DNA from 2 places in the Mycetocola sp. Y791 genome. Region 2 is predicted to be linked to the other one. Evidence: predicted binding sites of a transcription regulator. Region 2 holds the regulator's gene; the other holds the start of a gene.

Region 1 (15,270 bases), on a different contig from region 2:
CACCGTTGGCACGATCTTCCGGAATGCGGTCGCGGGGTCACGTCCCGGCCCTGGGAGGACAGCGGATCCCTGTTTTTCTCCGGATGAAGGTGGACGGGCCGGTGCGGGATATGGGTCGGTGTAGGGATTGCGGGTGCCGAGGCCGGTGCCGAAGACCCGGGTGCCGGTGGGGTCGGGCAGGGTGAACTCACCGGTGAACGCCTCCATCATCGCCGCGAACACCACATCGGCATCCAACTGGGACAGGGTGCGTGGCTCAACCGGTGACTGCAGTTTCATCGACTGCGCCCGGATCGTGTCGAAGATCGTTTCCGCGGCCGGTGCGGTGGTGAACAGGTTCAGCCAGGCCATCCCGTCCGGTGCCGGGATCAGTTCTACCCGCCGATCGGTTACCGACTTCCGACACCGGGCGACCGCGGATTCCGGGCACAACCGTTCCCGCAACATCCTTGTCTTCTGCCCGAACCTCGCCACCGTCATCGTCCGGGCAAACGGCAACGCCTTCTCTTCGAGCTCCGCTGCTTCCTCGGCGGTGAGGGTGCTGGTCTGGTCGACCAACTGCTGGGCATGCCGGTAACTGACGTCTCCCTCCCGCAACGCCGTCAGAGTGGCCGGCAAGCGGTGCATCAACGCTTCGCTGTCATCGATCAACGCGGTCGCGGTGCGTTCGGACACCCGCAATACACACGCCAGTTCCGCCGTGAACGACCGCAACGCCAGATCCCGGCGCTCCGCTGCGCGTTGCGCCACGGTCTGCGTCGCTGGCCGGGCGGTGTCGAGAACGCCCTCCTCTGCGCTCAGCGCGAGGGTCCTGGCCCGGTCGATGAACTCCGCCTTCCAGGCCGCCTGACGGGCCTCCAACCGCTCCACCTGCCCTACCGCCTCAACCAGCGCCGTGCACGTGTCAGCAATCCGCGCAACCAACGTCGGCTCAGGCTCAGCCTCGGGCTGAGATTCCGAATCGGAATCGACATCGGGCTCTACGCCCGCACCGGCATCCGCATCGGGCGCCGGGTCGGACTCGGGTCCGAATTGTGGCTCGGGCTCGGGCTCGGGCTCGGGCTCGGGCCCGGGCTCAGGTGCAGCGACGGTATTGCGCTCTGTGCTGGACTTAGACCCCGACTCCGGTTCCGACTCCGGTTCCGCGTCGGACTCAGATTCCGACTCCGGTTCCGCGTCGGGATCAGGAGCTGGCACAAGGGCGTCGGGATCGGGCCGAGACTCGGACTCCGCATTGGGCTCAGGCTCGGACTTCGGCTCTGAGTCAGGCGCGGGTATCTGCTCGGGCTGGGGCTCGAGCCAGGCGGCATCCGCACCGCTATCGGGTGGATCGTGATTCTCGTCGCCCGGAGGATCGACGGCTCTGTCGTTGTTTTCCATACCACAAGTCAACACCACACCACTGACATTGCTTCGACTGCCAGGTAAGGCTAGGTCTAATGCTAACGAAAGTGTGTTCGATCGAGACGAGCTGGCCAGACCCGTCCCTCAGCTTCTCGGAGGAAGTCTGATCGGCGACGGTCGCACCTGATTGTTCGACTCGAAGCGAGATAAAACCCCTTCTTCAAGCGATCCGAAAGATGGCGTGATCACGCTCTCATCCGCGGTATGTGGCAAATCTTGCGCAAACCTTGTGTGTTTGTCGAAGAACTGTCGGAACCTTGCGGATCCGGCTGGGTTGTTCTTGATCGAGGGCGGGAAATATCGATCTTGTTGGAAGCGAAAGCGGAAAACACCCACAGACTCCGGTAGCTCCTCCGCTGCCAGGCCCAGAGAAAGAAGCACACCATGAAGAAGTTCAACATGAAGAAGACCACCGCTGCTGCGGTTGCCGCTGCAGTCGGCGCTGTTCTGCTGCTCGGTGGAGCCGGCACGCTGGCTTACTGGTCCGACACTGCCGGGAGCGGCACACAGGTCATTTCGTCTGGAAAGTTGGACCTTGAGGGCACCACGTGGGGCGACTGGAACGTGAAGAATGGTGCAGGCGATACCGCAGGGAAGACTTTCTCCGGGACGATCGTTCCCGGCGATGTTCTCACTCAGACGGTAAATGTCCCGGTGGCCCTGGTTGGACAGAACATCACGGGCAAGCTGGTTGTAAGCAAGACAGTAGCAAGCGTGCCAGCTACTGCCTTCACAACGGCGCCAACCGTTGATGTTTCTCTCGCTGGCGCGGTCAGCACGGAGAAGAAGATCTCTGCGGGCGCAACGCCCGACACGCTGCTTTTTGCTCAGCCGACGAGCGGCACGGTCCCGGTGACTGTCACAGTGACCTTCCCGCGCGGAGCCTCTGGAAACCAGTTCGATATGAACAAGTCCTTGGACCTGACGCTCGGCTACGTGCTGACTCAGGAGCCCGTCGTCGCCACAGTCGCGCCGATCAAGTAGCTCTTCACCTGCAGCGGAGGCGGGATCAGCCCCGAAGCTGATCCCACGGGCCCTGTCATGTATTCGACACGGCAGGGCCCATTTTTCCGCCAGTAACACCCGCTTCACCTTCACCCTCAGACTCATCACCGCACGAAAGGAGCCACCATGAAGAAGTCCGTCCGCACTCTCATCGGAGTCTCCGTCGCAGCGGTCCTCGGCTCCACACTCCTCCTTGGTGGCGCCGGCACCCTCGCCTTCTGGTCTGACACCACGTCGAGTGCCGCGCAGACAATCCAGTCCGGTCAGTTGGACCTCGGGTCCTCTGCGGACCTCACGATGACGAGCCCCACCATCAAGCAGTGTGCGCCCGAATGCACCGACAATGCCCCATACGGCGGGGGAGCCCTCGTTCCCGGTGATATCGTCAGCGTCACCGTGAATGTCCCTGTGACCCTGGTCGGCCAGAACATGAAGGCTAACTTCGCAATCACGCCGAAGAAGGCTGCCGTAACCACGAGCGGCACCCGCGCCGTGGCCGACGCCGCCCTGGCCTCAGCACTGTCGATCAAGGTAGTCAAGGTAAACGGCGCTCCTGCCACTCCCGATGCCGCCGGTACTGTGACCGTTCCGCTCACCTCAACGGCTGCCGCGACAAACAAGGTCCCCGTCGTCGTCGAGATCGCTTTCCCCTGGGGAAACCCGGGCGACTACAACGACACGATGGGTGGACGGGTCACGCTGTCCGCCGACTACTCCCTGACTCAGGTTGCGAAGTAGCGTGAACAAGCATCGCACCTCGGCCCCCGGGAATCACAGAAAGCCGCTCATTGGAGCGGCTCTCGCGTTTGTGGCCGCGGCCGCCCTCATCGGCGGGCCCGTCACCACAGCCTCGCTCAACGACACAACGTCGAACACGTTCTCTGACGCGGTCGGGGGTGACCTCGCCGTTGAGGTCCTGACCTCCAACTGGGAAACCGTCGCCGTCTCGACCCAGCCCGCAAACCTCACACCCCGCGGTTCGGGTGGCATCGTCCCCGGCATCCGCGGCCAGAAAATCACCTTCACGGCCCGCAACGCAGCGTCATCAGCCACTCCCGCACAACTCACGGGAACGATCACGGCTCCCAGAGACGACACCCTTCAGGCCCTCGAAGGCGCAGGACTTCAGTATGCGATCGTCGCCAGCACCGGTTGCACAGCGGATGCCGTCACCACCGTCGGCGGGAACGTCCAGACCAAAATTTCGAGCGTTGCCGCCCTCGCCAAGGGTGCTGCGTGCACCTTTACCCTGACGCTCTCGATTCCCTGCACTGGAACCTCCTGCGAATCCGCAGCGTGGAGCCTCAGAGGCATCCGTCTCACGAGCCTGCCGGCCTTCACCGTCAACGCCACGCTCACCCAGGTGGCGAGGCCACTATGACCCGCCGTCACCGCACAAACCCCACCCGGTCTCGATTCGCCGCCGCACTTGGGGTCGTCGTCGCGCTACTCGCCATTGGACTCCCAGCCTCAACGACCGGCGCGAACCTCACGAACACCAAGACCGTCACATCGAGCACAACGCCGGTAGGTGACTGGTGCAGCGTTCCCGGCTCGTCCCAGTTCAAGAACGTGTATCGACTCAACGACACATCAACGTTCGAATCAGTCACGATGTCGGGTACGACCTTCAACATGGCAATCGTTCCCGTTGCGAATGACGGGAGCTTCGATCCCGTGGAAGCTGTCGCGGGGGACGTCAACGCGGGCGGTGCCATCGCGGACCAGCTTGGTGTCAGGCTCTGGGGCTGCGGACAGCCGCTCACAACCGGATTGAACGTGAAGGCGACCGCATGGCGCGGTACCTACACAACTGTTGCCGGAATGACCTGGAAGGGTGGAAAGGCGCCAGTTGTCGGCTCATTCGCATCTGCTCGCCTCAGCGTCGGCTCCGCGGCATCGGGCGTCGGGGCGGAGCTTCGGGACCTGCATCGCGGAACAGCCGGAGCCACCACTGGATCGCCCAATCCCACCACTATGCGTTACACGTGGCTTCTCGACCACATGCGGAAAAAAGACGGGACGCTTCGGTCGGCGGATCCGGCGTGTGTAACGCCTTCGAACGGCGACGCGAGGGCGTGCACCGTGGCCCGTGGCAACGGGGTTATCGGCGGAGACGCTTTCTCCGTTAGCGATTCTCAGTCCCTGCCGGACGGGAGCTCCGGCAACTCAGCCACCTATCTTGGTGAGAAGTACTATGCCCAGAGCGGGAATTGGCCCACAACGACGACGCAGCAGCCCCAGTGCGATCGATCACCAGCCCTCTTTGGCTTTCCATTAGGACGATGGAGCCCTGTCAACGTGGAGGGGACGGCATGCCCCGACGACACGTGGGTGTACGTGTATCGGGACTTTCGCATGACAACAGTGGAAGTGCCCAGCGCCACCGCACTGGCGGCACCAACGACTTTGCCACGGCTCGCCACCACTAACGCGGAGACGGTTCTCAAGGACACGACCGGAGATATCGTCCAGTACGTTGTGCTCGAATGGTGGGGCACCCTCCCTTCTCAGAACCTCGCCGTGGAGGTGTTCGTCGAACGATGACCACCTACCGGCTCTTCGCCCGCATCGCCGCAGCCCTCATCGCGATCGCAACGGTCAGCATCCTCGGTCTCGCTGCTGCTCCCACAGTCGCACACGCTGAAGGTGACGACCGCGCGCTTCACCTCACCCGCATCGACGGCAGCCCGGTCGGCACACTGTTCAGCGACTGGGTGATGGTCCCGGGCGACAAAGTAAGTACGACAGTCATCGCTCACCGAACCGGCGAGGGCGACTCAAACCTTCTCATCACCCTCGGTAGCTGGTCGGATGCCGCACGCACGACAGCCGCCGCCGTTGAAGAAGACGTGCTGATCAGCATCCGCACCAACGGAATCGAACTCTCGTCGACGGCATCCGCTCTGATGACGGGTGCTGCCGTCTTCGACCTGGGACGCAGCGCGGCATCCTCGGTCCCCATCGAGGTGACCTTCGAGTTGCCTTTCTCCTCGGGCAATGCCACCCAGCAACAGAGCATCGACCTGTCACTCATTGTTACAGCAGCAGATCTGCCGGAGTCCACACCGACGCAACCCGCGACTGACGACCCCCTCGCCTCCCTCATCCCGAATCTTCCGAGCACGGGAACGTCTGCCCGCGACCTTCTGATCGTCGCCGCGATCGTTACCACAATCGGACTCCTCTTTCTGGGGGGTAAGCGAAAAACTTCCACACCCTCCCAGTCCCACTAAGGTTTAGGGAGCGTGACAGGGGGTCACGCTCCACATCAAGGCAGCTAGCTCCCTTGCCAGTTGGTGTGCCGGTCTGGGAATAGCGGAAAAATGTCTGAACGTACTAGCCGCACCGCCGTTGTGATCGAAGACGATGGCGACATTCGTGGCCTCATCGAAACTGTGCTTCGCCAAGCCGGGTTCGATGTTTCGTCGACCGCAGACGGGGCCGAAGGCGTCGAACTCGTCCGCACACTGTCGCCCAGCGTTGTAACCCTGGACATCGGACTCATCGATATCGACGGGCTCGAGGTCGCACGCCGTATCCGGCTGTTCAGCGACTGCTACATCGTCATGATCACCGCACAGGGCGACGAAGCGGACCTGCTCTTCGGCCTCGAGTCCGGCGCCGACGATTACGTCGTCAAACCGTTCCGGCCACGCGAACTGCGAGCGCGCATCGGCGCGATGATGCGCCGCCCCCGCAGCTCGGCTTCGTCAGATCAAACGGATGCCGCGGGCCAGGCGGGTGCGCCTTCACCGATTCCTGAAACGCAGCCGATCGGACAGTCAGCCACCCAGGTGCCGGGCCAGACAGGGCCGGCGTCAGGACAGACGCGCGACTCCTCCTCGACAGCGCCGATATCGGTGCGCGAAGCGAACCCGGTGACACTCGGCAATCCTGCTGACGACGACGCTGGCGAACTGGTGTTCCGCCACAACGGGATCACGCTCAACGCAGACACCCGCACCGTCGAGCTCAACGATTCCGAGCTCGACCTGACGCGGACAGAGTTCGACCTGCTCCGGTCGCTGCTGAGCAGTAAGCGCCGGGTGCGCTCAAAGGCGGATCTCGTTCGCGAACTCCGCGATGAGGAATATGTCGCGAACGACTTCGTCAGTGAGTCGGAGGAGCGAGCGATCGAGGTTCACTTCGCAAACCTGCGTCGCAAACTGTCCGATGACCCCAAGCGCCCCCGCTGGGTCGAGACCGTGCGTGGAGTGGGATACCGACTGCCTCCGGCCCGCGAACCCGAGTTCCCAGCCTGATCTGCACTCGCTGAAGCTGCCTACTTCGCTGGCGGCTCGATGCGGCTCGATGCGCTCGATGCGGCACGAAGAGGCTCAGGACGCGACAGCGACGTCGGAGATTGACCACCGCACGGGGAGCGCGAGCAGGGTGGCTTCCCCGATTTCCCGAAGCATGGGAAGACCCCTGAGGGCGGCAGCGAAGTCTGCGCTGCGCACCGCATTCTCCAGTCCGGCTGAGAACGACGCCAGCCGGGTCGCGCCGATCATCCCGCTCGACACTTTGACGCTGAGAATGGCCTTCAGCGCGCCCCCGCTGTCCGCGGCGCGCAGACGATCGGCAATCCGCGTCACCCTGTCAGGCCACTGGTCCACGAACGCCTCAACGAACCGTGCCACCGCATCGGTGTCATTCTCGAGAGCCTCGAGCAGATCGTTGAGGGGTTCGTCGTCGAAAACAGGCAGATGCCCGGCGAGGATGAGGTGCTGGTCGTCCGGGGAAAACGTCACCGTGCCCCACTCTCTACTCAACCGGGCATCTGCCCTCGGACGGCCAGGGGAACCGTCCGGGGTCGTGGCCTCGGGTGGCCACTGGATTGAGTCTGACCGGCCCGGATCAGGATTGACGGATGCCAACCGTCAGGTTTTCTGCAAGATTGCGGAGCTTGATCAAGATTTGCGTAACACCCCCGCACGGGGGTCCTGATCTCACCGTGAGGCGACCCGTGAGAATCGCCGTACGCTCAGCGGCACAAAGATAAGAAGAATCACGGCAACGCCGATCAGAACCGCCGCCGCAGGGTTCTGCTGCACCCAGCTGTCACCGACAGGAGTGCCAGGTGGAACATTACCGAACAGCTCCCGCGCGGCCTGCACCAGGGATGTCACCGGATTCCATTCCGCGAACGTCCTGAGCGGACCGGGCAGAGTCTCGGCCGGAACAAAAGCGTTTGAGATGAAGGTGAGCGGGAACAGGACGAGGAACGACACATTGTTGATTACCTCCGGGCTCCGCACGGTCATCCCGAGATACGCCATCACCCAGGACAGCGAATAGGCAAAGAGGAGAAGGAGTGCGACAGCCGCAACAGCCTCGAGGAAACTCGAGTGGATACGCCAGCCGACAATGAAGCCTGTCGCCATCATCACGACCATCGAGAGTGTGTTGATCAGCAGGTCCCCGTTCGTCCGTCCGACGAGCACCGCCGACGGACTCATCGGCAGGGTGCGGAACCTGTCGATGATGCCGTCCTTCAGGTCCTGCGCCATCGCCGAACCGGAGTAGGTCGACCCGAAAACAACGGTCTGCGCAAAGATACCGGCCATGATGAAGTCGGCGTATGTGCTCCCGGGGATCTCGATCACTCCCGCGTACACGTAGGTGAAGAGAAGGACGAACATGATCGGCTGCAGGGTCGTGAAGACGAGGATATCCGGCACCCGCTTGATCTTGATGAGGTTGCGCCTCGTCGTGATCCAGCCGTCATTGAGCCAGCCGACGATCGCTCCCGGCTGATGCGGAACGTCTATTCCGGGGGTGCGCGTTTCGGTCACGCCGACGTCCTCTTCCGAGTGCCGGCATCCGGTTCGTCGTTTTCCTCGTCGAGCTCTGCTGTGGCAATGTGACCCGTGAGCCGGAGGAAGACATCGTCGAGCGTCGGTCGTCGCATCCCCGCGTCAAAGAGTGCGACATTTCTGATGTTGAGCTCACCGAGGACGAGCTGCAAGGCCTCAGGCCCACTCTCAACACTCACGGTAACCGTGCGGGAGTCGTTCGATATCGCTGGTTCCACTGTGCCGAAGCGACGCAGAACCTCAACGGCGTCAACGACGTCGTCCGCTGTCACGAGGTTCAGCTCCACCCGCTGTCCGCCGACAGACGCCTTGAGCTCATCGGCCGTTCCCTTCGCGATCACCTTGCCCGTGTCGATCACACTGATGTCGTCAGCAAGCTGGTCGGCTTCCTCGAGGTACTGGGTGGTGAGAAGTACCGTCGTACCCCCGTCGACGAGCGACCTGATGATGTCCCACATTCCCAGCCGGCTGCGCGGGTCGAGACCGGTGGTCGGTTCGTCAAGGAACAGCACACTCGGTCTCGTCACAAGCGCACCGGCAAGGTCGATCCGGCGGCGCATCCCTCCGGAGAATCCCTTCACCGGTCGGTTCTGCGCCTCGGACAGCTCGAACAGTTCGATCAGTTCCCGAGCACGCGCACGCGACGCCTTGGCACCGAGGTGATAGAGCCGGCCAACCATGTCGAGGTTTTCGAACCCCGTCAGGTTCTCGTCGACCGCGGCGTACTGGCCCGAGACACCGATGATCGGACGGATGGCCTCCGGCCGTGCAACAACATCGATGCCGCCGATGGTCACCGAACCGCTGTCGGGAACGATAAGCGTCGTGAGCACCTTCACCGCGGTCGTCTTCCCTGCACCATTCGGGCCGAGAATAGCGGTGATCGTGCCCTGGGGCACAGAGAGATCCAGCCCGTCCAGTGCGTGGACCGGGTTGGCACCCTTGGGGGAGTACGTCTTCCGAAGCTCGCGAGCTTCGATGAAACTCATCGTTCGACGATACCCCGCACGACGCTCGCGGAGAAGAACCGGTTCGTTTCACACCACGCTGAACCGCTCGGGCAGTGGCTCCCGACCGGTCAGCGCCATCAGCACCAGTTCGCCGTCACCCTTCCTCGCCGCGATCCCCGCCGCGAGAGACGCCGACTCCTCGATCAGGTCAGGAGCGAAGTGCGCAACCTGACCCGTTGCCCGCGCAATGTCGATGGAGTGAACGACCAGCTCGAACACCCGCGTCTTGAGGTACTCATCCAGCGGAATACCCATGCCGCCGAGCGACACCAGCCGACCGGCATCCTGCACCGAAATCAGGTCGAGTGCGCGTTTCGTGAGTGCCTCGATCCGGTCGATCGGGTGATCTCCGAGCGCTATCCCTGCCTGCACGCCACGCTGCGCGATCGCCTCGGGGTTCGTATAGACGAGGTAGATCTGCCCGTAGTAGTCGCCGGCTGTCTCCATGTCGACCTGCGTCGCCGGGTCGAGCTCGAGATAATCACCCACAGTGATGAGTGCCCGAGCCGCATGCCCGACAAGCGATCGGACGCTCCAGACGCCAAGTCCGAGCGTCTCCCACTGGTCGATCTTGATGCCGCGCACCACGTCGACAAACGCATCAGCCGCCCTCGAAAACTTCTCCGCCGTAGCCATGGTTCATGCTCGCACGAACTGCTGCCAGACTGAAAGACATGGCTCAGCTCGACGACCCCACCCCGCTCTTCTGGCTCGGTTCATATACAGCGGATGCCGGCGGCTCCGGCGACGGAATCAGCGCACTGCGCCAGGAAGAAACGGGCACGCTCAAGCCGGTGTCGCACTCGCAGGTAGAGTCGCCATCGTTCCTCGCGAACCACCCGACACTGCCCGTGATCTACGCGGCGCTCGAGGGCTCCGGCCAGGTCGAAGCGCTCGCCAGACGCGGTGAGGCCGGACTCGTTCCGCTCGGCCGACCCCTCGAAGCGGGGGACTCCGTGTGCCAGCTCACCGTGACGCCCGACGGTTCGACCCTCATCGCCAGTTGTTACGGCGACGGCCGTGTGCTGCTCTTCCCGCTCGCTGCCAGCGGTGCTCTCGCCGGTGAGGGTGTCGTCGCTCCCGCATCCAACGACCCGTACGGAGATCCCCTCGCCGCCCGTGCGGCCGAACTGGAGAACACCGACTTCGGCGATGATCCCTTCGCGGAGCTCGCACTCCGAAAGGCGGTTGATGACGCCGCCGTGGATCGCCCGTCCCGCGCACACGCGTCGCTGGTGCTGCCGGATGGCCGCTTCGCAACGACGGACCTCGGCCACGACACGGTGAGGATCTGGCGTCGCTCCGGCGCCCGCCCGATCCTGAGCCAGGAGGTTGTCCTGCCGTTCGGTGTCGGCCCGAGGCACCTCGTGTTTCACCCGTCAGGACACGTTCACGTCATCACCGAGTACTCGAACGAGGTCTTCACCCTCGGACGCGGTGACGACGGTGCCTGGCGGGTCGTGTCCTCCGTGCGGGCAACAGCAGACTCTCTCGAAGACGGCGACAACGCCTCGGAGATCAGCATCGCGGCATCGCGGGAACAACTGCACGTCTCGATTCGCGGCACCAACCGGGTGTCAACACTGACGATCGGCGGCGACGGGTCGACACTGCGCGCGATTTCCGATGTCGACTCCGGCGGAGACTGGCCGAGACACCACGCCGAGTCTGGCCGCTTCCTCCACGTCGCCAACCAGAAGTCAAACGAGATCGCGACGTTCCTCCTCGACGCCCGCGGCATCCCGTCAAAGCGGATCGGCTTGATCGAAGCGGGCTCGCCGACCTGCCTGGTGAAGGCATAACGAGCCCTATGCTGATTCGGTGACCGCACGCATCCCGGACCCCGCGCCAGTCATCGGGCGGTTCATCCGACTCGATCCGATGACCCCCGACGACTATCCCGGCCTGTTCTCGGCGATCGCACACCCGGAGGTCTTCGCCGGCGGGTATGGCGGCGGGCCCCACGGACTGCCGGAAGACTTCGCCGCCTTCCGGAGCTTCGCCGAGTCGTACTTCGCTGTCGGAGGCAACCAGTCGTTCACGATCCGGCTCGTCGGCGGTGAGTCCGACGGCGTCATCGTTGGCACGTCGACCCTCGGCGATTTCAACGAGGCGAGTGAACACACCCAAATCGGCTGGACGGCATACGACCCACGGGTCTGGGGAACCGCGGTGAACCCCGAAGCCAAGCTGCTGTTGCTCGGCCTCGCGTTCGATAACGGATTCGGCCGGGTCACGATCCAGGCGGATGAGCGCAACGAACGTTCCCGCGCAGCAATCGCCAAAATCGGCGCCACGTTCGAGGGCCTCATCCGCCGCGATAAACGTCGCGCGGACGGCAGCTGGCGGACCACAGCGCTCTTCTCCGTGATCGTCGAGGAGTGGCCCGATGTGCGTGCCGGTCTGGAATCGAGGCTCGCTGCCTTCGACGGACCGGTGGCCCTGGGCTGACGGATGCCCTTGGGCTGACGGTAGCCCTGCGCTGACCGATGGCGTCACTGACCGATGGCGTCGCTGAACGTTGGCGTCGGCCAGGTCGTGCTCCCTCGGTGGGCAGGATCTCGTGGTTCGATGGCTGATTTCCGCCAGTTGGCGATCCGCCCCGCGAGTAGATTGTTGAGGTGTCTCGCACTGCAGCTTCTCTCTCCGTTCAGAATCTCGGAGACCCGTCCTCCGCCAGCGCACCATCGAGCCGGATCACCCTCCAGTTCATCGGCATGGGACTGGTCTGGGGCGCAAGTTTCCTCTTCATGAAGGTTGCGCTGACCGGGGTGTCCTTCGGCCAGGTCGCGTGGACCCGGATCCTGCTCGGCGCCATCACCCTCGGCATCATTGCGCTCGCGACCCGCGCGAGGCTTCCGCGCGACCCGAAGATCTGGCTGCACTTTACGGTGATCGCCATCACCTACTGCGTCATCCCGTACACGCTCTTTGCGTGGAGCGAGCAGTACATCTCGTCGAGCCTCGCGTCGATTCTCAACGCCGTCACCCCGATCATGACGGCGCTCATGGCGACGCTCCTGTTCCGGGTCGAAAGGCTCAGCGCCGGTCAGGTGCTCGGTGTCATCGTCGGCATCCTCGGTGTGATCGTCATCGTCGCACCGTGGCAGGCCGGTGCCCTGATCGGCAACTGGCAGGGCCAGCTTGCCTGCATCGGCGCTGTCGCCTCCTACGGCTTCAGCTTCGGCTACCTTAAGAAGTTCCTCGCTCCCTACCGGGTGCCGTCGATCACCGCGGCCTTCATGTACATCGGCATCGCCGGGGTGATCATGCTCCTGCTCACCCCCGTCATCGCCTGGCAAAGCGTCGAGCTCGACATCTGGGTCGTGCTCAGCCTCATCGCGCTCGGCGCGTTCGGAACGGGCATCGTGTACATCTGGAACATGAACGTCCTCGCGGCGTGGGGACCGACGGCCACCTCGAGCGTCACATACATCACCCCTGTCGTCGGAGTGATCCTCGGTGTTCTCCTGCTCTCCGAGACCCTCGGCTTCAACGAGCCCCTCGGCGCTGTCATCGTCTTCGTCGGCATCCTGCTGACCCAGAAGCGAATCTGGTTGCCCAGGCGGCCCGCCTGACCCAGGGTCACCCTCGAGGATGACCGTGGGTCAACCTCGGGCACGATGTGCGGATGCCGGCTGGCGGCGAGTCTGGAACCATGACTTATTCGACGCCCCAGTACCCGACAAACCAATACCCGTCTCACCAGTACGCAACGCCCCCGACCACCTCGTTCTCCGCCCCGGCCATCCTGTCCGGTTCAGCGCTCGTGAAGACCTACGGTCCGAGCACAGCCCTCGCCGGAGTGGACATCCAGATCAGGGCCGGGGAATCCGTGGCAATCATGGGCGCATCAGGGTCAGGCAAGACCACCCTTCTGCACACCCTCGCGGGAATCACCTCCCCGGACTCCGGTCGCGTCGAATTCCAGTCGGCGGGTGGAGCCGTCGACGTCACAGCGATGAATGAGCGCGACCGCTCGAAGCTGCGTCGCGAGGCTTTCGGTTTCGTCTTCCAGCAGGGGCTCCTGATTCCGGAACTCACCGCCATCGAGAACACGGCTCTTCCGCTCATGCTCGCCGGGTACCCCCGGCGTGAAGCTGAGGGGCGCGCTCAGCACTGGCTCGGAGCCCTCGGCCTCGCCGGCCTGGAAACGCGCCGAATCGGCGAACTCTCCGGTGGGCAGGCACAGCGCGTCGCCATCGCCCGCGCCCAGGTCACCGGTGCGACCGTCGTGTTCGCCGACGAACCCACCGGGGCGCTCGATTCGGCAACGAGCGATGACGTGATGAGCGCCCTGCTCGGATCTACAGTTGGGCAGGGTCACGCCCTCGTCGTCGTCACTCACGATCACACGGTTGCCGCCCGCTGCTCCCGGATCGTCCGGGTCCGCGACGGCCGGGTACTCCCGGACGCGACCGGGGTCGCCGCTGGTGCGCCTGGCACTGGCGCTGGCGCCGCTGGCTCGACGACAGGAACCACCGGGGTGTCAGCATGACCGCAACCACCGCGTTCTCGCCGCCGACGGCATCCGCCCCTCGCCCTTCCGGGCGTGCACCGATCGTCCGCCTGACCTGGCTGCTCGCACGACCGAGCGCACAGAGCGCCGCGGTGCTCCTGCTGCCAGGTATCGCATTCGCGGTCACGACAGCCCTCGTACTGATTGTGCTGGGCGGAGGACTCATGTTCTGGCGCTGGACTCTCGAGGACAACGCCGACGCGCCCATTTACCAGATGCTCAGTGTGCTCGCCCTGGTTCTGCTCCTTGTGCCGCTTGCCTCCCTCGGTGGCGCCGCGGCGAGGCTGTCCGCCCGGCGACGGGATGACCGTCTTGCCACGCTGCGACTGCTCGGCGCGACGCCGGGTGTCGTGACGCAGATGACCGTCCTCGAGTCAACGGCGATCGCCGTGCTCGGTTCTCTTGCCGGCATTGTGCTTTACCTGGTCGCGATGCCCTTCGTGGGTCTCATCCCCTTCGGTGGCGCTGCCATCGGCGGTGGGGAACTCTGGGTTGGCCCAGGGATTCTCGCACTCGTCGTCGTCGCCATCGCTGCGCTCGCTGCGATCAGCGCGGCGATCGGACTCCGCCAGGTGACGATCTCGCCACTCGGCGTTCGCACCCGCCAGTTCGCTCCGAAGATGCACTGGATGCGCCTCGTCATCGGTGTCGTCGCGATCCTCGTCGCCTATCTGCTGTTGAGTTCGATGGCGGGAATCGCCGATATGGCGCTCACCATTCTCGTCCTCGGTACCGGCATCGGGATCGGGATCGGCGTGCTGAACCTCATCGGCCCGTGGGCGCTCGGGATCGCCGCGAAGCTGTCACTCCGTCGTGCGAAGACGGCTGCGCAGCTGATCGCGGCCCGTGGCATCCTGGAATCTCCCAAGGCAGCATGGAGGCAGGTGTCAGGCGTTGCGATGACGAGTTTCATCGCCGTCGTCGCCGGCACCGGGATCGCCTTCGTGAATACGCTCACCGGTGACTACGACGACGCCACGAGGCTTCTGCTCGCCGACGTGCGCACCGGCATCATCATCACCGTCGTCATGAGCTTCCTCATGGTGGCCTGTTCGGTCGGGGTGAACCAGGCAGCGAATGTCCTCGACCGCCGCGACCTCTACGTCAGCCTCGACCGGCTCGGGATGCCGCGCGAGGTGATCGAGAGTTCCAGGTCTCGCACGATCATGGGTCCGCTGCGGTTCGTCGCCTTCGGGTCAGCGCTCATCGGAGCTGTGCTCGTTCTGCCGCTCGTCGGGATCACCATTGTGATCGCACCGGCGTCGCTCCTCGTCATCGCCGGCTGCCTCATCGGTGGCGTTCTGCTGGTCTGGCTCTCGCTCAAGGCCACCAGCCCGGTGCTCACCAGGGTACTCAGTCAGCCCGAGCGGCTCTAAGACCGGTGTTGCCCCGCGCCGTTCGGGTTCGGCGCGGGGGAGCTCTGAGGGGCAGCGCTGCGGTCAAACGCGGCGGGACAGCATTGCGGGCGGGCCGCTGGGTGGGCCGACGAGGCAGGGGCTGCCGGGCTGCACGA
Region 2 (15,270 bases):
GTGCGCCTCGTTTCCGAACAGCCAGGCGGTCGGCTGGACCAGTTCACCGGAGACGCGGGCGTCGAGCAGGCTCGTGCCCTTCACGTCGGCGGCGAGTACACGGAGTCCGGCCTTGTGCGCCCGCTCGATGACGTTCGGGAGTTCGGCGCCGACCGCGATCGGCAGGTGGAACAGGGACCCCGTCGTCGAGCGGACAACCTTGGGGTTGTACAGGTCGACGCTGCGCCCGGTGAGGATGACGGCGTCCGCACCTGCAGAGTCAGCGGCACGGATGATGGTTCCCAGGTTTCCGGGGTCGCGGACCTCTTCGAGGATGGCAATGAGCTTGGGCTCGCCGTTGAAGATGTCCTTCATCGAGGTCGGGAACTGGTGCGCGACGGCGATGAAGCCCTGCGGAGTCACTGTGTCGCTCATCACTCCGAGGACTTCCTCGGAGACGAACTCGACGTCGAAGTCGGTCTGCTCGTCAGCCATGGCTGCGATGTCGGGGTACCGCTCAAGAGCTGTGGGTGTTGCGTAGAGTTCGACGATCAGCCCGGGGCGGAAGGTCAGCGCCTCTGAGACCGCCTGCGGCCCCTCGAGAAGAAAGAGGCCGGTTTCGAGACGGGCCGGTCGTTTGGCAAGTTTTGCTACCGCTCTGACGCGCGGGGAACGTGGGTTATCAAGCACTCCCCCAGTCTAGGGACAGGCACGTCGGCGGTGGGGAGGCGCGCACAACGAAACAACGGGCACCCCGCCGAAGCGGGATGCCCGTTGAAAGGAGAAAGCTGCTTACGCTGCTGCGTCAACCTTCGGAGCCGAGGTGTCGGCCGGGAGGGCCTTCTTCGCGCTCTCGACGAGGGCCGCAAACGTGGCGGGCTCGTTGACAGCGAGCTCGGCGAGGATACGACGGTCAACCTCGATACCAGCAAGGCCGAGGCCCTGGATGAGGCGGTTGTACGTGAGGCCGTTGGCTCGCGATGCCGCGTTGATCCGCTGGATCCAGAGGCGACGGAAGTCACCCTTCTTCTGGCGGCGGTCACGGTACGCGTAAACCATGGAGTGGGTGACCTGCTCCTTGGCCTTCCGGTACAGGCGCGAACGCTGACCGCGGTAACCCTCAGCCCGCTCGAGGATCTTCCGACGCTTCTTGTGAGCGTTTACCGCCCTTTTAACTCTTGCCATTTGTCTATATTCCTAACGGGTTCAGGTCTTAGTGACCGAGAAGCTTCTTGATGTTCTTGGTGTCAGCCTTCGAGACGAGCTGGTCGGTGTTCAAGCGACGCTTACGCTGTCCGGACTTCACCTCGAGGTTGTGGCGCATGCCCGACTGCTGCTTCTTGATCTTGCCGGAACCGGTGAGCTTGAATCGCTTCTTGGCACCGGAATGGGTCTTCTGCTTAGGCATTGTCTTCCTCCTGCTTCGCTGCTTTATTGGCAGCACGTTGTGCGTTGGCTTCGGCCTTGGCCTCTGACTTGTTTTTCAGAGGGCCGATCACCATGACCATGTTTCGACCATCGATGGTCGGAGTGGACTCAACAGTGCCCAGTTCCGAAACATCTTCGGCAAATTTTTGGAGCAAGCGAACACCCTGGTCGGGTCGTGACTGCTCACGACCGCGGAACAGGATCATTGCTTTGACCTTGTCACCAGCCTTGAGGAAGCCCTCAGCGCGCTTGCGCTTTGTTTCGTAGTCGTGCTTGTCGATCTTGAGACGGAACCGAACCTCTTTGAGGATGGTGTTCGCCTGGTTACGCCTGGCCTCCTTGGCCTTCTGCGCAGCCTCGTACTTGAACTTGCCGTAATCCATGATCTTCGCGACCGGAGGCTTGGAGTTCGGGGCGACCTCGACGAGATCGAGCTCAGCTTCCTGCGCCAGGCGCAGTGCTACCTCAATCTTGACAACGCCGACCTGTTCTCCGGCGGGACCCACGAGGCGGACCTCGGGGACTCGGATACGGTCGTTTGTACGGGGATCGCTAATGCGTTACTCCTCTAACTCAATCTCTGACCTTCAATACAGACGGATGCCTGAATCAAGCGAGAGAGGAGAAGTCACACACCACAACCATGACGGAAAAAAATCCATCACAGTGGCTCGTACCCTGTCTACCTCAGCATGGAAACCATGCGTCTGGCGGAGTACAACAACCCGGTAACCTTAGTGAAGCGGTCAAGCGCGGGTGGGAATTTTCCTCTTTCGTACCGGAACTTTAGTCCCGGAGCCGTCTTAGAGTCTAGCAGAGGTTGGCATTGAGCACTAACGAATCCCCATACGACAACGTCGAGGACGCTGCGTCCGACGCAACCCGCGACATCGCAGACGTCGGCGCCGTCGAAGTCATCACGACGACAGCCGTCCACCTCATGAGCGCGGCGGCGGTCAAATGTGGCCTCGCCGACGACCCTGAGTCGCAGCAGGACCTCGACGAGGCACGCAAGCTGATCAACGCCCTCGCTGGCCTGATCACCGCGGGAGCCCCCGAGATCAGCGACATGCACGCGCGCAGCCTTCGTGATGGGCTTCGCTCGCTGCAGCTGGCGTTCCGTGAGGCATCCGTCATTCCCGACCCCGTGGGCAAGGGCCCCGGCGAGAAGTGGACCGGCCCGGTCAACTAGGTCACCCGCTCCACCCACAGGCGCGGGCGCGGGCGCTACGCGTCGCGCCCGCGCGCGCGTTCCGCGGCGTTCATCTGTCACAGATGCACGGCAAACGCGCCGGAACCATGCATTCGCGACAGTTGAACGCGCACCAACGCGCGAGTGTGTACCAACGCGCGCGTTCCGCGGCGTTCATCTGTCACAGATGCAACGGCAAACGCGCCTGAACCATGCATCAGCGACAGCTGAACGCGCACATACGCGCGCGTTCCGCCCGGATCAGCGGGACGCTTCGAGCCGCACCGCGAGTGAGTCGACCATCGTCGCGATCACGTCGCTCGCCGCCCACCGCTGGGCGAGCCTCGAGAGCACGGCGTCGAGCTCACTGCGCGTGAGGCCGTCGATCAGTTCGAGGTGGGCGATGAGTTCAGGGCCAGCCAGCCGCGCCCGTGCGTCACCCGACTCCAGCCTGACGTCGAGCACCGCCAGCTCGGAGCGCGCACTCGTAAGAAACGCGTCGAGCACATCCGGGTTCGCGTACGCGGGCTGCCACGGCAGCGACTGGGCGATGGCCCACAGCGCCGGCCGCCTAATAGCGAACTCGGTGTCGCTCGTCGGGTCGAGCACGACGAGGTCTGTGTTCTCACTCGCCGCCGCGAGGGCAACGCGGATGCCATCGGCCGGCACCGGTCGCGCGATCGTGTTCCAGGACTGCATGGCGGCCACCGACGAGAAGACCGGCAGCACGTTACGGCCGTCGGGACCGGCGACGGTCACGATGGACAACTCCTGGGTCTTGTCGACTTTCTGGCCATGCGCGTTCACGCCAACGTCGCCGGCGTGGGTCACGAGTGGGATGAGCAGGCGCGACGAGCGGAACGCGTCGACGACGGCATCCTCCCCCGCTCGCCCATCCGCGAATCGCGTGAGCGCGTCGATCAGCTGAGGTGGCGCAGACCCATCGTCGCCGGCAAAAGCGTTCTCGCCGAACTGGCGGCCCTCCCAGGGCTGCCCGGCCGAGTCTGCGGGATTAGTCGGATGCGACATCCAGCGCCTCAGCCAGAGTGAACGCACCCGCGTAGAGCGCCTTGCCGACGATCGCACCCTCGAGCCCGAGCGGCACGAGTTCGCGCAGGGCGACGAGGTCGTCGAGGCTCGACACTCCACCGGACGCGATGACCGGTCGGTTGGTCCGCTCCATCACCTGGCGAAGCAGGTCGACGTTGGGCCCCTGGAGGGTGCCATCCTTCGTCACGTCGGTGACGACATAGCGGGCGCAGCCGGCCCGCTCGAGCCGGTCGATGACCGTCCACAGGTCGCCGCCCTCACGGGTCCAGCCCCGTGCCGCGAGTGTGGTTCCGCGGACATCGAGGCCGACCGCGACGGCTTCGCCGTACTGGCCGATGACGTTCGCAGCCCACTCCGGGTTCTCCAGCGCCGCTGTACCGAGGTTGATTCGCTTGGCTCCGGTCGCGAGAGCTGCCTTGAGTGACGCGTCGTCGCGGATGCCGCCGGAGAGTTCGACGTTCACACCGCGGACCTGCTTGATCACCTTGCGGATCACGCCCGCGTTGTTCCCGCGGCCGAATGCGGCATCGAGGTCCACCAGGTGGATCCACTCGGCGCCCTGGCGCGCCCAGTCAGCGGCGGCGTCGACCGGATCGCCGTAGCTGGTCTCCGTGCCCGCCTCGCCCTGGGTCAGACGGACGGCTTTGCCGCCGGCGACGTCGACAGCCGGAAGCAGCACAAGCTTCGGGGTCGTGTTGAACTCACTCATGAATTGTCCTTGGTTGTGTGGTGCGGCACGAGCGTGCCATTCGGAAGAATGCGGAGGGTCAGTCCGATGTGAGAGAGCCGACCCAGTTGGCCAGCAAGCGGATGCCGGCATCGCCGGACTTCTCCGGGTGGAACTGCGTCGCGCTCAGCGGTCCGTTTTCGACGGCGGCGAGGAACCGGGTTCCGTGTTCGGCCCACGTCAGTGCCGGCTCGTGGAACGGCGGCATCACCTCGAGCTTCCAGTCCTGCGCGGCGTACGAGTGCACGAAATAGAAGCGTTCGTCGCGGATGCCGCGGAAGAGGACGGAGTCTTCGGGCGCGTCGACCGTGTTCCAGCCGATGTGCGGGAGAACGGGCGCGTCGAGTTCCGTCACGACGCCCGGCCACTCTCCGAGGCCCTCTGTGTCGACGCCGCGTTCAACACCGCGCTCGAACAGAATCTGCATCCCGACACAGATGCCCATGACCTTGCGACCACCGGCCAGCCGGCGATCGATCACTTCACCACCGCGCGAGGTGGAGAGCTGTTCCATGACCGCGCTGAACGCTCCAACGCCGGGCACGAGAAGACCGTCGGCCTCGAGTGCCTTGCGGCGGTCACCGGTCAGCTCGACGTCGGCGCCCGCCGCTTCAAGCGCCTTGACCGCGGAGTGGACGTTGCCGCTCCCGTAGTCGAGAACAACAACGCTTGGCCGTGACGATCCCGTCACAGTGCACCCTTCGTCGACGGGATGCCGGTCACAAGAGGATCGAGAGCCTTCGCCTGCCGGAACGCCCGCGCGAATGCCTTGAACTCGGCCTCCGCGATGTGGTGTGGGTCGCGCCCGCCGAGCACCGTGACGTGAACGGTGAGTGCGGCGTTGAACGCAATGGCTTCGAACACGTGCCTCACCATCGACCCGGTGAAGTGACCACCGATGAGGTGGAACTCGAACCCCGCGGGCTCGCCGGAGTGCACGAGGTACGGCCGGCCGGAAATGTCGACAACGGCCTGGACGAGTGCCTCGTCGAGGGGAACGAGAGCGTCGCCAAAGCGCGAAATGCCCTCCTTGGTGCCGAGCGCCTGCTTGATGGCCTGCCCGAGTGCGATGCCAATGTCTTCCACCGTGTGGTGCACATCGATCTCGATGTCGCCGGTGGCCCTCACCGTGAGGTCGACCAGTGCGTGCTTGGCGAACGCCGTCAGGAGGTGATCGTAAAAGGGCACGGTGGTGTGAATATCACTGACACCGGTCCCATCGAGGTTGAGCGTGAGGTCAATGCTCGATTCGCTCGTCTCGCGCTGGATCCGGGCGGTGCGCTGCGGCTGGCTCATGACTTCGAGCTTACCGCCGCAATGGCTTCGAGGAACGCGGTCGTCTCTGCCTCGGTACCCGCCGAAACCCGCATCTGATTGGGCAGACCGATATCTCGGATGAGCACTCCGCGCTCGAGCAGTGACTCGAACAGTGCTACCGGATCGTCAACGCCTCCGAACAGCACGAAGTTGCTGTGGCTCCGGTACGGGCGGTAGCCCAGGTCGGCGAGGCCAGCGCTGATGCGGTCGCGCTGATTCTTGATGTCATCGACCATGGCGAGCATTTCGCCGCTGTGTGCAAGGGCAGCAATCGCCGCGGCTTGCGTGAGTGCGGAGAGGTGGTACGGAAGGCGCACCAGACGAAGCGCGTCAGTGACCGCCGGCGCCGCAGCGAGGTAGCCCACCCGTGCGCCGGCAAATGCGAAGGCTTTGCTCATGGTTCGTGACACGAGCAACCGGTCGCGCCCGTCGAGAAGGGACAGCGCGCTTGGAGTCCCCTCTGGGGCGAACTCGAAGTACGCCTCGTCCACGACCACGATGCCATCGGTCGCGTCATAGACGGCCTCGATGGTGTCGAGCCCAAGCGGGGTCCCGGTGGGGTTGTTCGGCGAACAGAGAATCACGACGTCGGGGCGTTCGCGGCGAACGGCGGCGCTGGCGGTCTCGGGCGAGATCTCGTAGTCGGCGTCACGCTCGGCGGCAATCCACCGGGTTCCGGTGCCTGCGGCCAGCAGCGGGTACATGGAATAGGTCGGGCTGAACCCGAGCACCGAGCGGCCAGGTCCGCCGAAAGCCTGGAGAACCTGCTGCAGAACCTCGTTCGAGCCGTTCGCGGCCCAGATGTGATCGGCACTGAGACCGTGCCCGAGGTAACCGGCGAGGCTGATCCGTAGTTCGGTGAACTCGCGGTCGGGGTATCGGTTCACGCCGAGCACAGCGCGGGCGAGGGCGGTCACGATGTCGTGGGCCACGTCTTCGGGAATCGGATGCGTGTTCTCGTTGACGTTCAGGGCGACGGGCACGACCTTCTGGGGTGCGCCGTACGGGGACTTGCCACGAAGATCATCGCGGATGGGCAGGGCATCGAGGGAACTCACCCCGGAAGTTTACCCGCCGCGCCTTGCGCTTCGGTGTGCGTTACGGAGCCGTGTATCGCTCGGGAATGGCGATGTTCTGCCCGGGAACGACCGTGGACGTTTCGAGCTGGTTGAGGGCCATCACGTCGGCGATCACATCACGAGGGTCGGCCTCGGGAGCCAGCGTGCCCGCGAGGGACCACAGGGAGTCACCGTGTTCGACAGTGACGTACTCGAACGAGGCCGAGCTCGGGGACGACGACGCCGCTGCGGCGCCGGCGTTGAGTCCGAGCCAGGCCGCGAGAGCGATGAACGGAGCAGCGGCGAGCGAGGTCAGGACAACGCGACCGCGCCGGGTGAGTCGGATGCGCCCGGTGGGGCGTGCGATCATCGCTGACGCGTCGCCTCCGGCGGCCTGTGTACGCGAGTTCGATGGGCGCGGCGCCTCGGGGCGCCGTGCGGCCGGACGTGAGAGAGAGTGAATGGGGGTGATGACTGCGGTGCTCATGGTGCGCCTCCGGTTCGTGCTGTGAACTGTTGTGTGGCGATTCGAAGAATTCGTATCCGGCCCTCGGCCGGGAGGGCCGAATACGAACCTGTATTCCGAATCTATATTCGATTGTTCGAAGATTCAAGTCCTTCTTCGGACTTTTTTGCAGAATTTGCCCGACACACTCGAACAAATCTTTGCTGGGGCCCCTCGGGACGGATAGAGTTTCGATTGATGGTTGAGACTCAACCAGTGACCACTGACATTGGCCGGGGCTGCCCGCCAGACGGGAGTGACATGACGCTCGACAACGCGAATATCACGGCTGAGAACGAGCCGGATGCCGCTGTTTCATCTGCCGCTCCAAAGGCACGGAAGGCCAAGCGCGTGCCGGCAGAGAAGCCGACCACGCGCCGCCGCAAGAGCCTGAGCGAGAAGCAGCTGGCGATCCTCGACGTGATCCAGCGCTCCGTGCAGAGCCGCGGTTACCCGCCGAGCATGCGCGAAATCGGCGACGCGGTCGGCCTCGCGTCACTCTCAAGCGTGACGCACCAGCTCAACCAGCTCGAGTTGAGCGGTTACCTGCGCAGGGACCCCAATCGGCCCCGTGCACTCGAGATCCTGATCGACCTGCCCTCCCCCTCGAACGTTGCCGACTTCGAAAGCTCAACACCGGTCGGCGACGCAGCGATGGTGCCCCTGGTCGGACGCATCGCTGCCGGGGTGCCGATTACCGCTGACCAGCAGGTCGAAGAGGTCTTCCCCCTGCCCCGTCAGCTCGTGGGCAAGGGCGAGCTGTTCATGCTCAAGGTCTCGGGTGAGTCGATGATCGACGCAGCGATCTGCGACGGCGACTGGGTTGTCGTCCGTCAGCAGCCGACCGCCGAGAACGGCGACATCGTCGCTGCCATGCTCGATGGTGAAGCCACGGTCAAGGTGTTCCGCCAGCGCGATGGCCACACCTGGCTGCTCCCCCGCAACACGAACTTCGAACCGATCCTCGGCGACGAAGCCGACGTGCTCGGCAAGATCGTCGCGGTCCTCCGCGCCGTGTAGCCACTCACGGTGTGGCGCCTGACGCCTGCTTAACGAACGGATTCCCCGGGTACAGACCCGGGGCATCCGTTCGTTAACAGACCAGACGCGTGACGTCGCCGCGTCGCGTTTACTCGGCGATCGCGAACTCGGACACCTGTGCGGCGAGTTCCTCCGACGCGAGTGCGCGCACCTCGGTGCCGTCTTCCTCGTAGTCCAGTTTCTCGACCTTTCCGCGGCGGTGGAGCATCGAAATGATGTCTCCCCGGTCGTACGGGACGAGCAGGTGAAGCGGGACTGTCGGACTCGGCAGCAGCTCCGCGATGCGGGCCAGGATCTCGTCGATCCCCTCACCGGTGCGCGCCGAAGCGAAGATCGCCTTGGGTTCCAGTCCGCGGAGCACGAGCCGGTCGTCCTCGCTGACGAGATCGCTCTTGTTGAAGACCACGATCTCTGGAATATCGCGGGCGCCGACATCACCGATCACGTCGCGGACAGTGCTGATCTGGGATGCAGGGTCCGGGTGCGATGCGTCGACCACGTGCACGATGACATCCGACTCCGCCACCTCTTCCAGGGTGGAGCGGAACGCCTCGACGAGCTGGTGCGGCAGGTTTCGGACGAATCCGACGGTGTCGGAGAGCGTGTAGAGCCGGCCGTCCTCGGTCTGGGTCTTCCGAACCGTCGCGTCGAGCGTTGCAAAGAGAGCGTTCTCGACCAGCACGCCAGCCTTCGTGATCCGGTTGAGCAGACTCGACTTGCCGGCGTTGGTGTACCCGGCAATAGCGACGCTCGGCACCTCGAAGCGGTTGCGGTTGGCCCGCTTGGCCTCGCGGGCCGGGCCGAAGCCCTTGATCTGCTTGCGCAGCTTCGCCATCCGGGTGTGGATGCGGCGTCGGTCGAGTTCGATCTTGGTTTCACCAGGACCACGTGAACCCATTCCGGCGCCGGCGCCACCCACCTGGCCACCGGCCTGGCGGGACATCGAGTCACCCCAACCGCGGAGTCGCGGGAGGAGGTACTCAAGCTGGGCGAGCTCGACCTGGGCCTTGCCCTCGCGGCTCTTGGCGTGCTGGCTGAAGATGTCGAGGATGACGGCGGTACGGTCGATGACCTTGACCTTCACGACGTCCTCGAGCGCACGCCGCTGGCTTGGCGCGAGTTCGGTGTCGGCGATCACGGTGTCTGCGCCGAGCGCGGCGACGATGCCGCGCAATTCCTCGGCCTTTCCCTTGCCGAGGTAGGTGCTCGGGTCGGGATTCGGGCGGCGCTGCAGCATGCCGTCGAGGACGACGGCGCCTGCGGTTTCAGCGAGGGCAGCGAGCTCGCGGATCGAGTTCTCTGCATCCTCCTGCGCGCCCTGCGGGTACACGCCGATGAGAACGACGTTCTCGATGCGCAGCTGCCGGTACTCGACCTCGGTGACGTCCTCGAGCTCTGTCGACAGGTTGGCCACGCGGCGGAGCGCCTGGCGGTCTTCCCGATCCTGCTGCTCGCCGTCGAATCCATCGTGCCCGGACTCACCGGTCGTGGATCTGTCCTGCAGGGCGTCGGCCTGACTCGAACCGAAGAGCGAATAGCCGCCCGCGCGGGACTCAGCGTTGCGCAACACCCGCGATACTGCATCGTCGTCGATGGGTGTTTCGGTGTTCTCTGGGGTTGATTCGGTGGACTTGCTCATCAGTTAAGCCTAGTTGCTTTGCGGTAACGTTCCCCTATGGCCAGCGATCATTATTTTACGGGCGTACCCGGAACCGAACTCAAGCTCCGCACGGTTTCCGTTCGGCTCTCAGGCCAGGACTACGAACTCACCACCTCGAACGGGATTTTCAGCCCTGACCGGATCGACCCGGGGACGCAGGTGCTCTTAGCGAACGCACCGACTCCGCCCCAAACCGGCAACCTTCTCGACCTGGGCTGCGGCTGGGGACCGATCTCCCTGACACTCGCCCTCGAGGCGCCAGGCGCTCACGTCTGGGCGGTGGATGTCAACGAGCGCGCGCTCGACCTGCTGCGGATGAATGCGGAGAAGCTCGGGCTCACCAATATCACTGCAGTGCAGCCCGATCAGGTTCCCGACGACGTCCGGTTCCAGACGATCTGGTCGAACCCGCCCATCCGCGTCGGCAAGACCGAGCTTCACGCCATGCTCGAGCGCTGGCTCCCTCGCCTGGAACCGGGTTCAGACGCCTGGCTCGTCGTGCAGCGCAACCTCGGCTCAGACAGCCTGCACCGCTGGCTGCAGGAGAGCATGGGCGACGATTTCGAGTTCACCAAAGAGACGATCAGCAAGGGGTACCGCGTACTGCGGGCACTCCGCGCTGAAGCGAACTGACGGATGAACTGACGGACGGACGCTAGCCGAGCTCGAGAGTGCCCGTGTAGACGAGGTCGGCCGGGCCAGACAGTCCGACGTGCTCGCCGTCCTGCGTCGCGAACATCCGCACACCGAGCGTTCCTCCTGGAACGTCGACGCGCCACGCGTTCGGTGCCGCCGACCCGGCCCAGTGCCGCGTCGCGAGAGCCGCGGCTGCGACGCCGGTACCGCACGACAGAGTCTCACCACTCCCCCGCTCGTGAACCCTCATCGAGATGCGGGCAACGCCGTCCTTGATGAGCGGGTCATAGGGCACAACGAATTCCACGTTGGCCCCATCGATGGGTTCCGGTTCGATCAGCGGAATGTAGTGAAGGTCAGCCGACTCAAGCTCTGCCTCGTCTGCGAGAGCGACGACGACGTGCGGGTTTCCGACGTTGATGCCGAGCCCCGGCCGCGCCACCTTGAGCTCCTTGGCCCGCACGAGCGGCTCGCCACCCTCGAGCTTCCAGCGCCCGAGGTCGACCTGGAAACCGTTGGTGGCGCGCTGGACGTCACGGACGCCGGCGCGGGTTCCGATTGCGAGGGTGTCACCCGACTCCAGCTCAACAAGACCCTGCTCGATAAGGTACCGCGCGTAGACACGGATGCCGTTGCCGCACATTTCCGCGATGGATCCGTCGGCATTGTGGTAGTCCATGAACCATTCTGCGCCGTCGTCTTCCGCCAGGGCTGCCGCGCCCTCGTCGATGTTGCGCGACCTGACGGCGCGGATGACGCCGTCGGCGCCGACACCGAAGTGGCGGTCGCACACCGCGACAATCTGCGCGGTGGTCAGTGGGTGGTCGCCCTCAGGGTCCGTGTAGAGCACGAAATCGTTGCCTGTGCCGTGGCCCTTGGTGAACTGCAGAGTGAATCCCATGCGCCCAAGTCTAGGGTCAGCGCGGAACCTGGGGCGTCGCGCCGGTGACGGATGCCATGGCCTTCTCGACAAGGTCAGGCGCGTCGTAATCCAGCCAGACGATGTCTGCATAGCGCTTGAACCAGCTCATCTGCCGCCTGGCGTACCGCCGGGTCAGCTGCTGCGTTTCTTCAATGGCTTCCGTCTCGGTGGCCGCGCCCGCGAGTTGCTTCAGCGCCTGCGCGTATCCGATCGCCCGCGACGCGGTAACACCGCCCTCGAGCCCCGCCGCCCGCAGCGCCGCCACCTCGTCCAGCAGCCCGGCAGCCCACATCCCGTGCACCCGCTGGTCGAGACGTGCGGTCAGTTCCGGCCTCGGCGCCGACAGCCCGATGATGCGCGACTCGCGCCAGTACACCGGCTCGTCCGGCAGCATCCCCGCCACGGGAGAACCGGTGATCTCGGCCACCTCGAGGGCGCGCACGATTCGCCGCGTGTTGTGCGGCCCGATCCGCGACGCAACGTCCGCGTCGAGCGCGGCAAGTCGCTGGTACAGGATGCCGGGACCAAGCGTGGCTGATTCGTGCTCGAGTCGAGCCCGAATCGCGGGGTCAGAGCCGGGGAACTGGAAGTCGTAGAGGACGCTCGAGACATACAGGCCGGACCCACCGACGAGGATCGCGGATTTCCCCCGCGAGAGGATGTCGGTGACCGCAGCCCTGGCGAGAGGCTGGTACCTGGCGACAGTAGCTTCTTCGTCGACATCGAGGATGTCGAGCATGTGGTGCGGGATGCCCCTGCGCTCGTTTTCAGGCAGCTTGGCCGTGCCGATGTCCATCCCGCGGTACAGCTGCATGGCATCCGCATTGACGATCTCAGCGCCACTGCCCGTGCGCGCGAGGGCCTCTGCGATATTGAGCGAGAGTTCGCTCTTTCCGGTACCGGTCGGACCAACTACCGCGATGAGCTGCGGGGCGCTGTGCGGGTTCAGCGTTCGCCGTCCAGTGCGTCGTAAATCGGTGTCATTCCGCCCTGGACCTGAGCTGGCGCGTCGTGGGCCCGAACCGGTGCGTCGTGGACGGGCGTGGGCGGACCGACGCGCAGGGTTGGCAGTCCCAGTGAAACGCGGCCAGGGCTGCTCGGTGAGGCGCCGGGCGCGGGAACGCCGCACGACTCTGCCTGCGCGCGGTCCCATGCGTCGCCGGCGGAGGTCCTTCGCACCACGAGTTCGCTTCCGGCGGGAGCATCAGCGATGAGGTAAAAGGGCGCGGCCTGGGTCACTGTGGCGGTGACGATGTCTCCCGGGCGCGGGATCGCCGAGCCTTCGGGCACCTCGAAGTGCACGAGGCGGGAGTCCTCAGCCCTGCCGGACAACCGGTGGCTGGCGGAATCCTTGCGACCTTCGCCGACCGCGACGAGGATCTCGATCTCGCGGCCGACGACCTTCTGGTTCTCCTCGAGGCAGATGCGGTCCTGAAGGGCGGTCAACCGCTCAAAGCGCTCCTGGACGACCTCCTTCGGAACCTGGTCCGGCATTGTCGCGGCCGGGGTCCCCTCACGGATCGAGTACTGGAAGGTGAATGCCGTAGCGAACCTCGCCGCCTCCACCACACGGAGGGTCTCGAGGAAGTCCTCCTCGGTTTCGCCGGGGAAGCCAACGATGATGTCTGTCGAAATCGCCGCGTGCGGCATTCGGGCCCGGACCCTGTCGAGGATGCCGAGGAACTTCTCGCTGCGATACGACCGGCGCATCGCCTTGAGGATCCGGTCGGAACCGGACTGCAGCGGCATGTGCAGCTGAGGCATGACGCTCGGCGTCTCGGCCATCGCGTCGATGACGTCGTCGGTGAACGCCGCGGGGTGGGGGCTCGTGAAACGAATCCTCTCGAGCCCGTCAATGGCTCCGGCGGCACGCAGCAGCTTGCTGAACGCCTGGCGGTCGCCGAACTCGACGCCGTAGGAGTTCACATTCTGGCCGAGCAGCGTCACCTCGATAGCACCGTCATCGACGAGCGCCTGGATCTCCGCGAGGATCTCACCCGGCCGCCGGTCTTTCTCTTTCCCGCGAAGGGACGGGACGATGCAGAAGGTGCAGGTGTTGTTGCATCCGACGGAGATGGACACCCAGCCGCTGTAGCTGGATTCGCGCTTGGTCGGCAGAGTGGATGGGAAGGTCTCGAGCGCTTCGAGGATCTCGATCTGCGCCTCTTCGTTGTGGCGGGCGCGCTCGAGGAGGTTCGGCAGTGCGCCCATGTTGTGCGTTCCGAAGACAACGTCCACCCACGGCGCCTTCTCGAGGATGACGTTCTTGTCTTTTTGCGCGAGACAGCCGCCAACGGCGATCTGCATGCCCTCATGGCGGCGCTTGACGCTCGCGAGGTAACCGAGGTTGCCATAGAGCTTGTTGTCGGCGTTCTCGCGAACGGCGCAGGTGTTGATGACCACAACATCCGCCTCGGCCCCGCTCTCGGCGGGAACGTAGCCGGCGGCGTCGAGCGAGCCGCTCAACCGCTCGGAGTCGTGCACGTTCATCTGGCAGCCGTAGGTGCGCACTTCATACGTGCGAGCACGCCCGGTCGCGTCGATTGCCGCTGTCGACGGCGTGATGACTGTGGGCGTTTCAAGCAGGCTACTCATGGTTGTCCCAGTCTACGTTCGCACGCGGCTGCGTGGTGGCGGCGCGTTGGCTGCGTGGTGCCCACGGTGCCAGCGGCGGGCAGGTTGTTGCCAGCGGGAGCGCCAGTCGGCGCACGCCCGATCTGGACGGGCGCCAACCGACGGCGAACGAACTACCGGAACCGTACCGTCGAGCTCGGTGACGACGAGCGGCCGGTCAGCACTGGCGCGATAGCCTCTCGCACAATGTTGCCGGGGTAACCGCGTCGCGCGAGGAAACCGGTGAGCCTGCGTTCCAGCGTCTGCTTGTCGAGTCCTGACATCTGCGAGGCGCGCTTGCGGGCGAGTTCGGTCGCGACGCCGAGCTCATCATCCTGCTCGATGTCATCGAGCACCTCGGTGATGATGTCGCGGTCGATCGAGCGACCGGACATGGCGCGAGCGACGACGGCCTTGCTCTGTCCTTTGCGTTCGGACAGCGAGTGCTTGAGCTGCTCGGCGAGGGCGCGGTCATCGACATAGCCCAGGTCACGAAGCCGGTCGAGGATCGTGTTCGCCTGTGCGGCGGTCAGCCCCTCCTGAACGGCAAACGCGAGGACCTCAGCCTCGCTGAGCGACCTCCGGGCGAGCTTCCGTACGAGAAGCGACTCGACGGCTTCGGGGTCGGCAACCTGCTCGACGGGTTCGTCCTCGTCGTGCTCGGCGCCACTGTCCATGGCAGCACCGCCCCTGACAGCACCATCCCTGACAGCACCGTCGCGACCGACCGCCCGAAGGTGCCCGGCCGCTGAACCCCCGGACCGCTTGCGCGGTGAGGAGCGCGTTCCGGGAGCGCGTTCGGACTCCGAACCCGCCCCGGACGTCGTTCGTTCCGCAGCCGGCTCGGGATCAGACCCGAACCAGGAATCGGCGTCGGATCTGGTACCCGTGCGTGCAGGCTCGGGCGTGTGCCCGGCACCGCGCAGGTAGGTCACCGGCGCGATCTTCTCGCCGGGCTTGTCGGCGGGGTTCCCGCCTGCCGGGTCGGTCGGGGTGTCCGGCCGACCCGGGTCGCGAAACGAAACCATAACGGAGGCCTAGGCGCCGCGCTTGGCAGCGAGCTGGTCGGCCGTGGTCTTGACCTTGGCACCTGTGGCAGCGGCTGGTGCCTCCGCCTCGACCTTGGCAACACCGACTCCGAG

The links. The regulator LexA, encoded in region 2, represses DNA repair genes until DNA is damaged. The targets are predictions, from matches to a motif close to TCGAACANNTGTTCGA.
Region 1: AC1C2N_RS08400 (HNH endonuclease signature motif containing protein) is a predicted target of LexA. The motif match lies at 1,446-1,461, and genes of this name have one in related genera.

The regions. Positions count from the first base shown of each region.
Region 1 is NZ_JCAIUC010000002.1:743,435-758,704, forward strand. It holds gene AC1C2N_RS08400 (HNH endonuclease signature motif containing protein) at 1-1,380, opposite strand, end outside; gene AC1C2N_RS08405 (alternate-type signal peptide domain-containing protein) at 1,789-2,388, shown strand; gene AC1C2N_RS08410 (alternate-type signal peptide domain-containing protein) at 2,536-3,147, shown strand; gene AC1C2N_RS08415 (hypothetical protein) at 3,149-3,790, shown strand; gene AC1C2N_RS08420 (hypothetical protein) at 3,787-4,956, shown strand; gene AC1C2N_RS08425 (LPXTG cell wall anchor domain-containing protein) at 4,953-5,645, shown strand; gene AC1C2N_RS08430 (response regulator transcription factor) at 5,736-6,674, shown strand; gene AC1C2N_RS08435 (Hpt domain-containing protein) at 6,750-7,163, opposite strand; gene AC1C2N_RS08440 (ABC transporter permease) at 7,362-8,207, opposite strand; gene AC1C2N_RS08445 (ATP-binding cassette domain-containing protein) at 8,204-9,217, opposite strand; gene AC1C2N_RS08450 (maleylpyruvate isomerase N-terminal domain-containing protein) at 9,266-9,874, opposite strand; gene AC1C2N_RS08455 (lactonase family protein) at 9,913-11,040, shown strand; gene AC1C2N_RS08460 (GNAT family N-acetyltransferase) at 11,060-11,689, shown strand; gene AC1C2N_RS08465 (DMT family transporter) at 11,860-12,816, shown strand; gene AC1C2N_RS08470 (ABC transporter ATP-binding protein) at 12,897-13,736, shown strand; gene AC1C2N_RS08475 (FtsX-like permease family protein) at 13,733-15,133, shown strand.
Region 2 is NZ_JCAIUC010000001.1:977,311-992,580, reverse strand. It holds gene AC1C2N_RS04615 (TrmH family RNA methyltransferase) at 1-669, opposite strand, end outside; gene rplT (50S ribosomal protein L20) at 772-1,164, opposite strand; gene rpmI (50S ribosomal protein L35) at 1,193-1,387, opposite strand; gene infC (translation initiation factor IF-3) at 1,380-1,964, opposite strand; gene AC1C2N_RS04595 (DUF1844 domain-containing protein) at 2,234-2,599, shown strand; gene AC1C2N_RS04590 (SseB family protein) at 2,861-3,628, opposite strand; gene priA (bifunctional 1-(5-phosphoribosyl)-5-((5-phosphoribosylamino)methylideneamino)imidazole-4-carboxamide isomerase/phosphoribosylanthranilate isomerase PriA) at 3,612-4,358, opposite strand; gene hisH (imidazole glycerol phosphate synthase subunit HisH) at 4,417-5,067, opposite strand; gene hisB (imidazoleglycerol-phosphate dehydratase HisB) at 5,064-5,672, opposite strand; gene AC1C2N_RS04570 (histidinol-phosphate transaminase) at 5,669-6,751, opposite strand; gene AC1C2N_RS04565 (LysM peptidoglycan-binding domain-containing protein) at 6,792-7,238, opposite strand; gene lexA (transcriptional repressor LexA) at 7,473-8,276, shown strand; gene hflX (GTPase HflX) at 8,386-9,936, opposite strand; gene AC1C2N_RS04550 (class I SAM-dependent methyltransferase) at 9,973-10,590, shown strand; gene dapF (diaminopimelate epimerase) at 10,613-11,494, opposite strand; gene miaA (tRNA (adenosine(37)-N6)-dimethylallyltransferase MiaA) at 11,511-12,464, opposite strand; gene miaB (tRNA (N6-isopentenyl adenosine(37)-C2)-methylthiotransferase MiaB) at 12,461-14,110, opposite strand; gene AC1C2N_RS04530 (regulatory protein RecX) at 14,263-15,156, opposite strand; gene recA (recombinase RecA) at 15,166-15,270, opposite strand, start outside.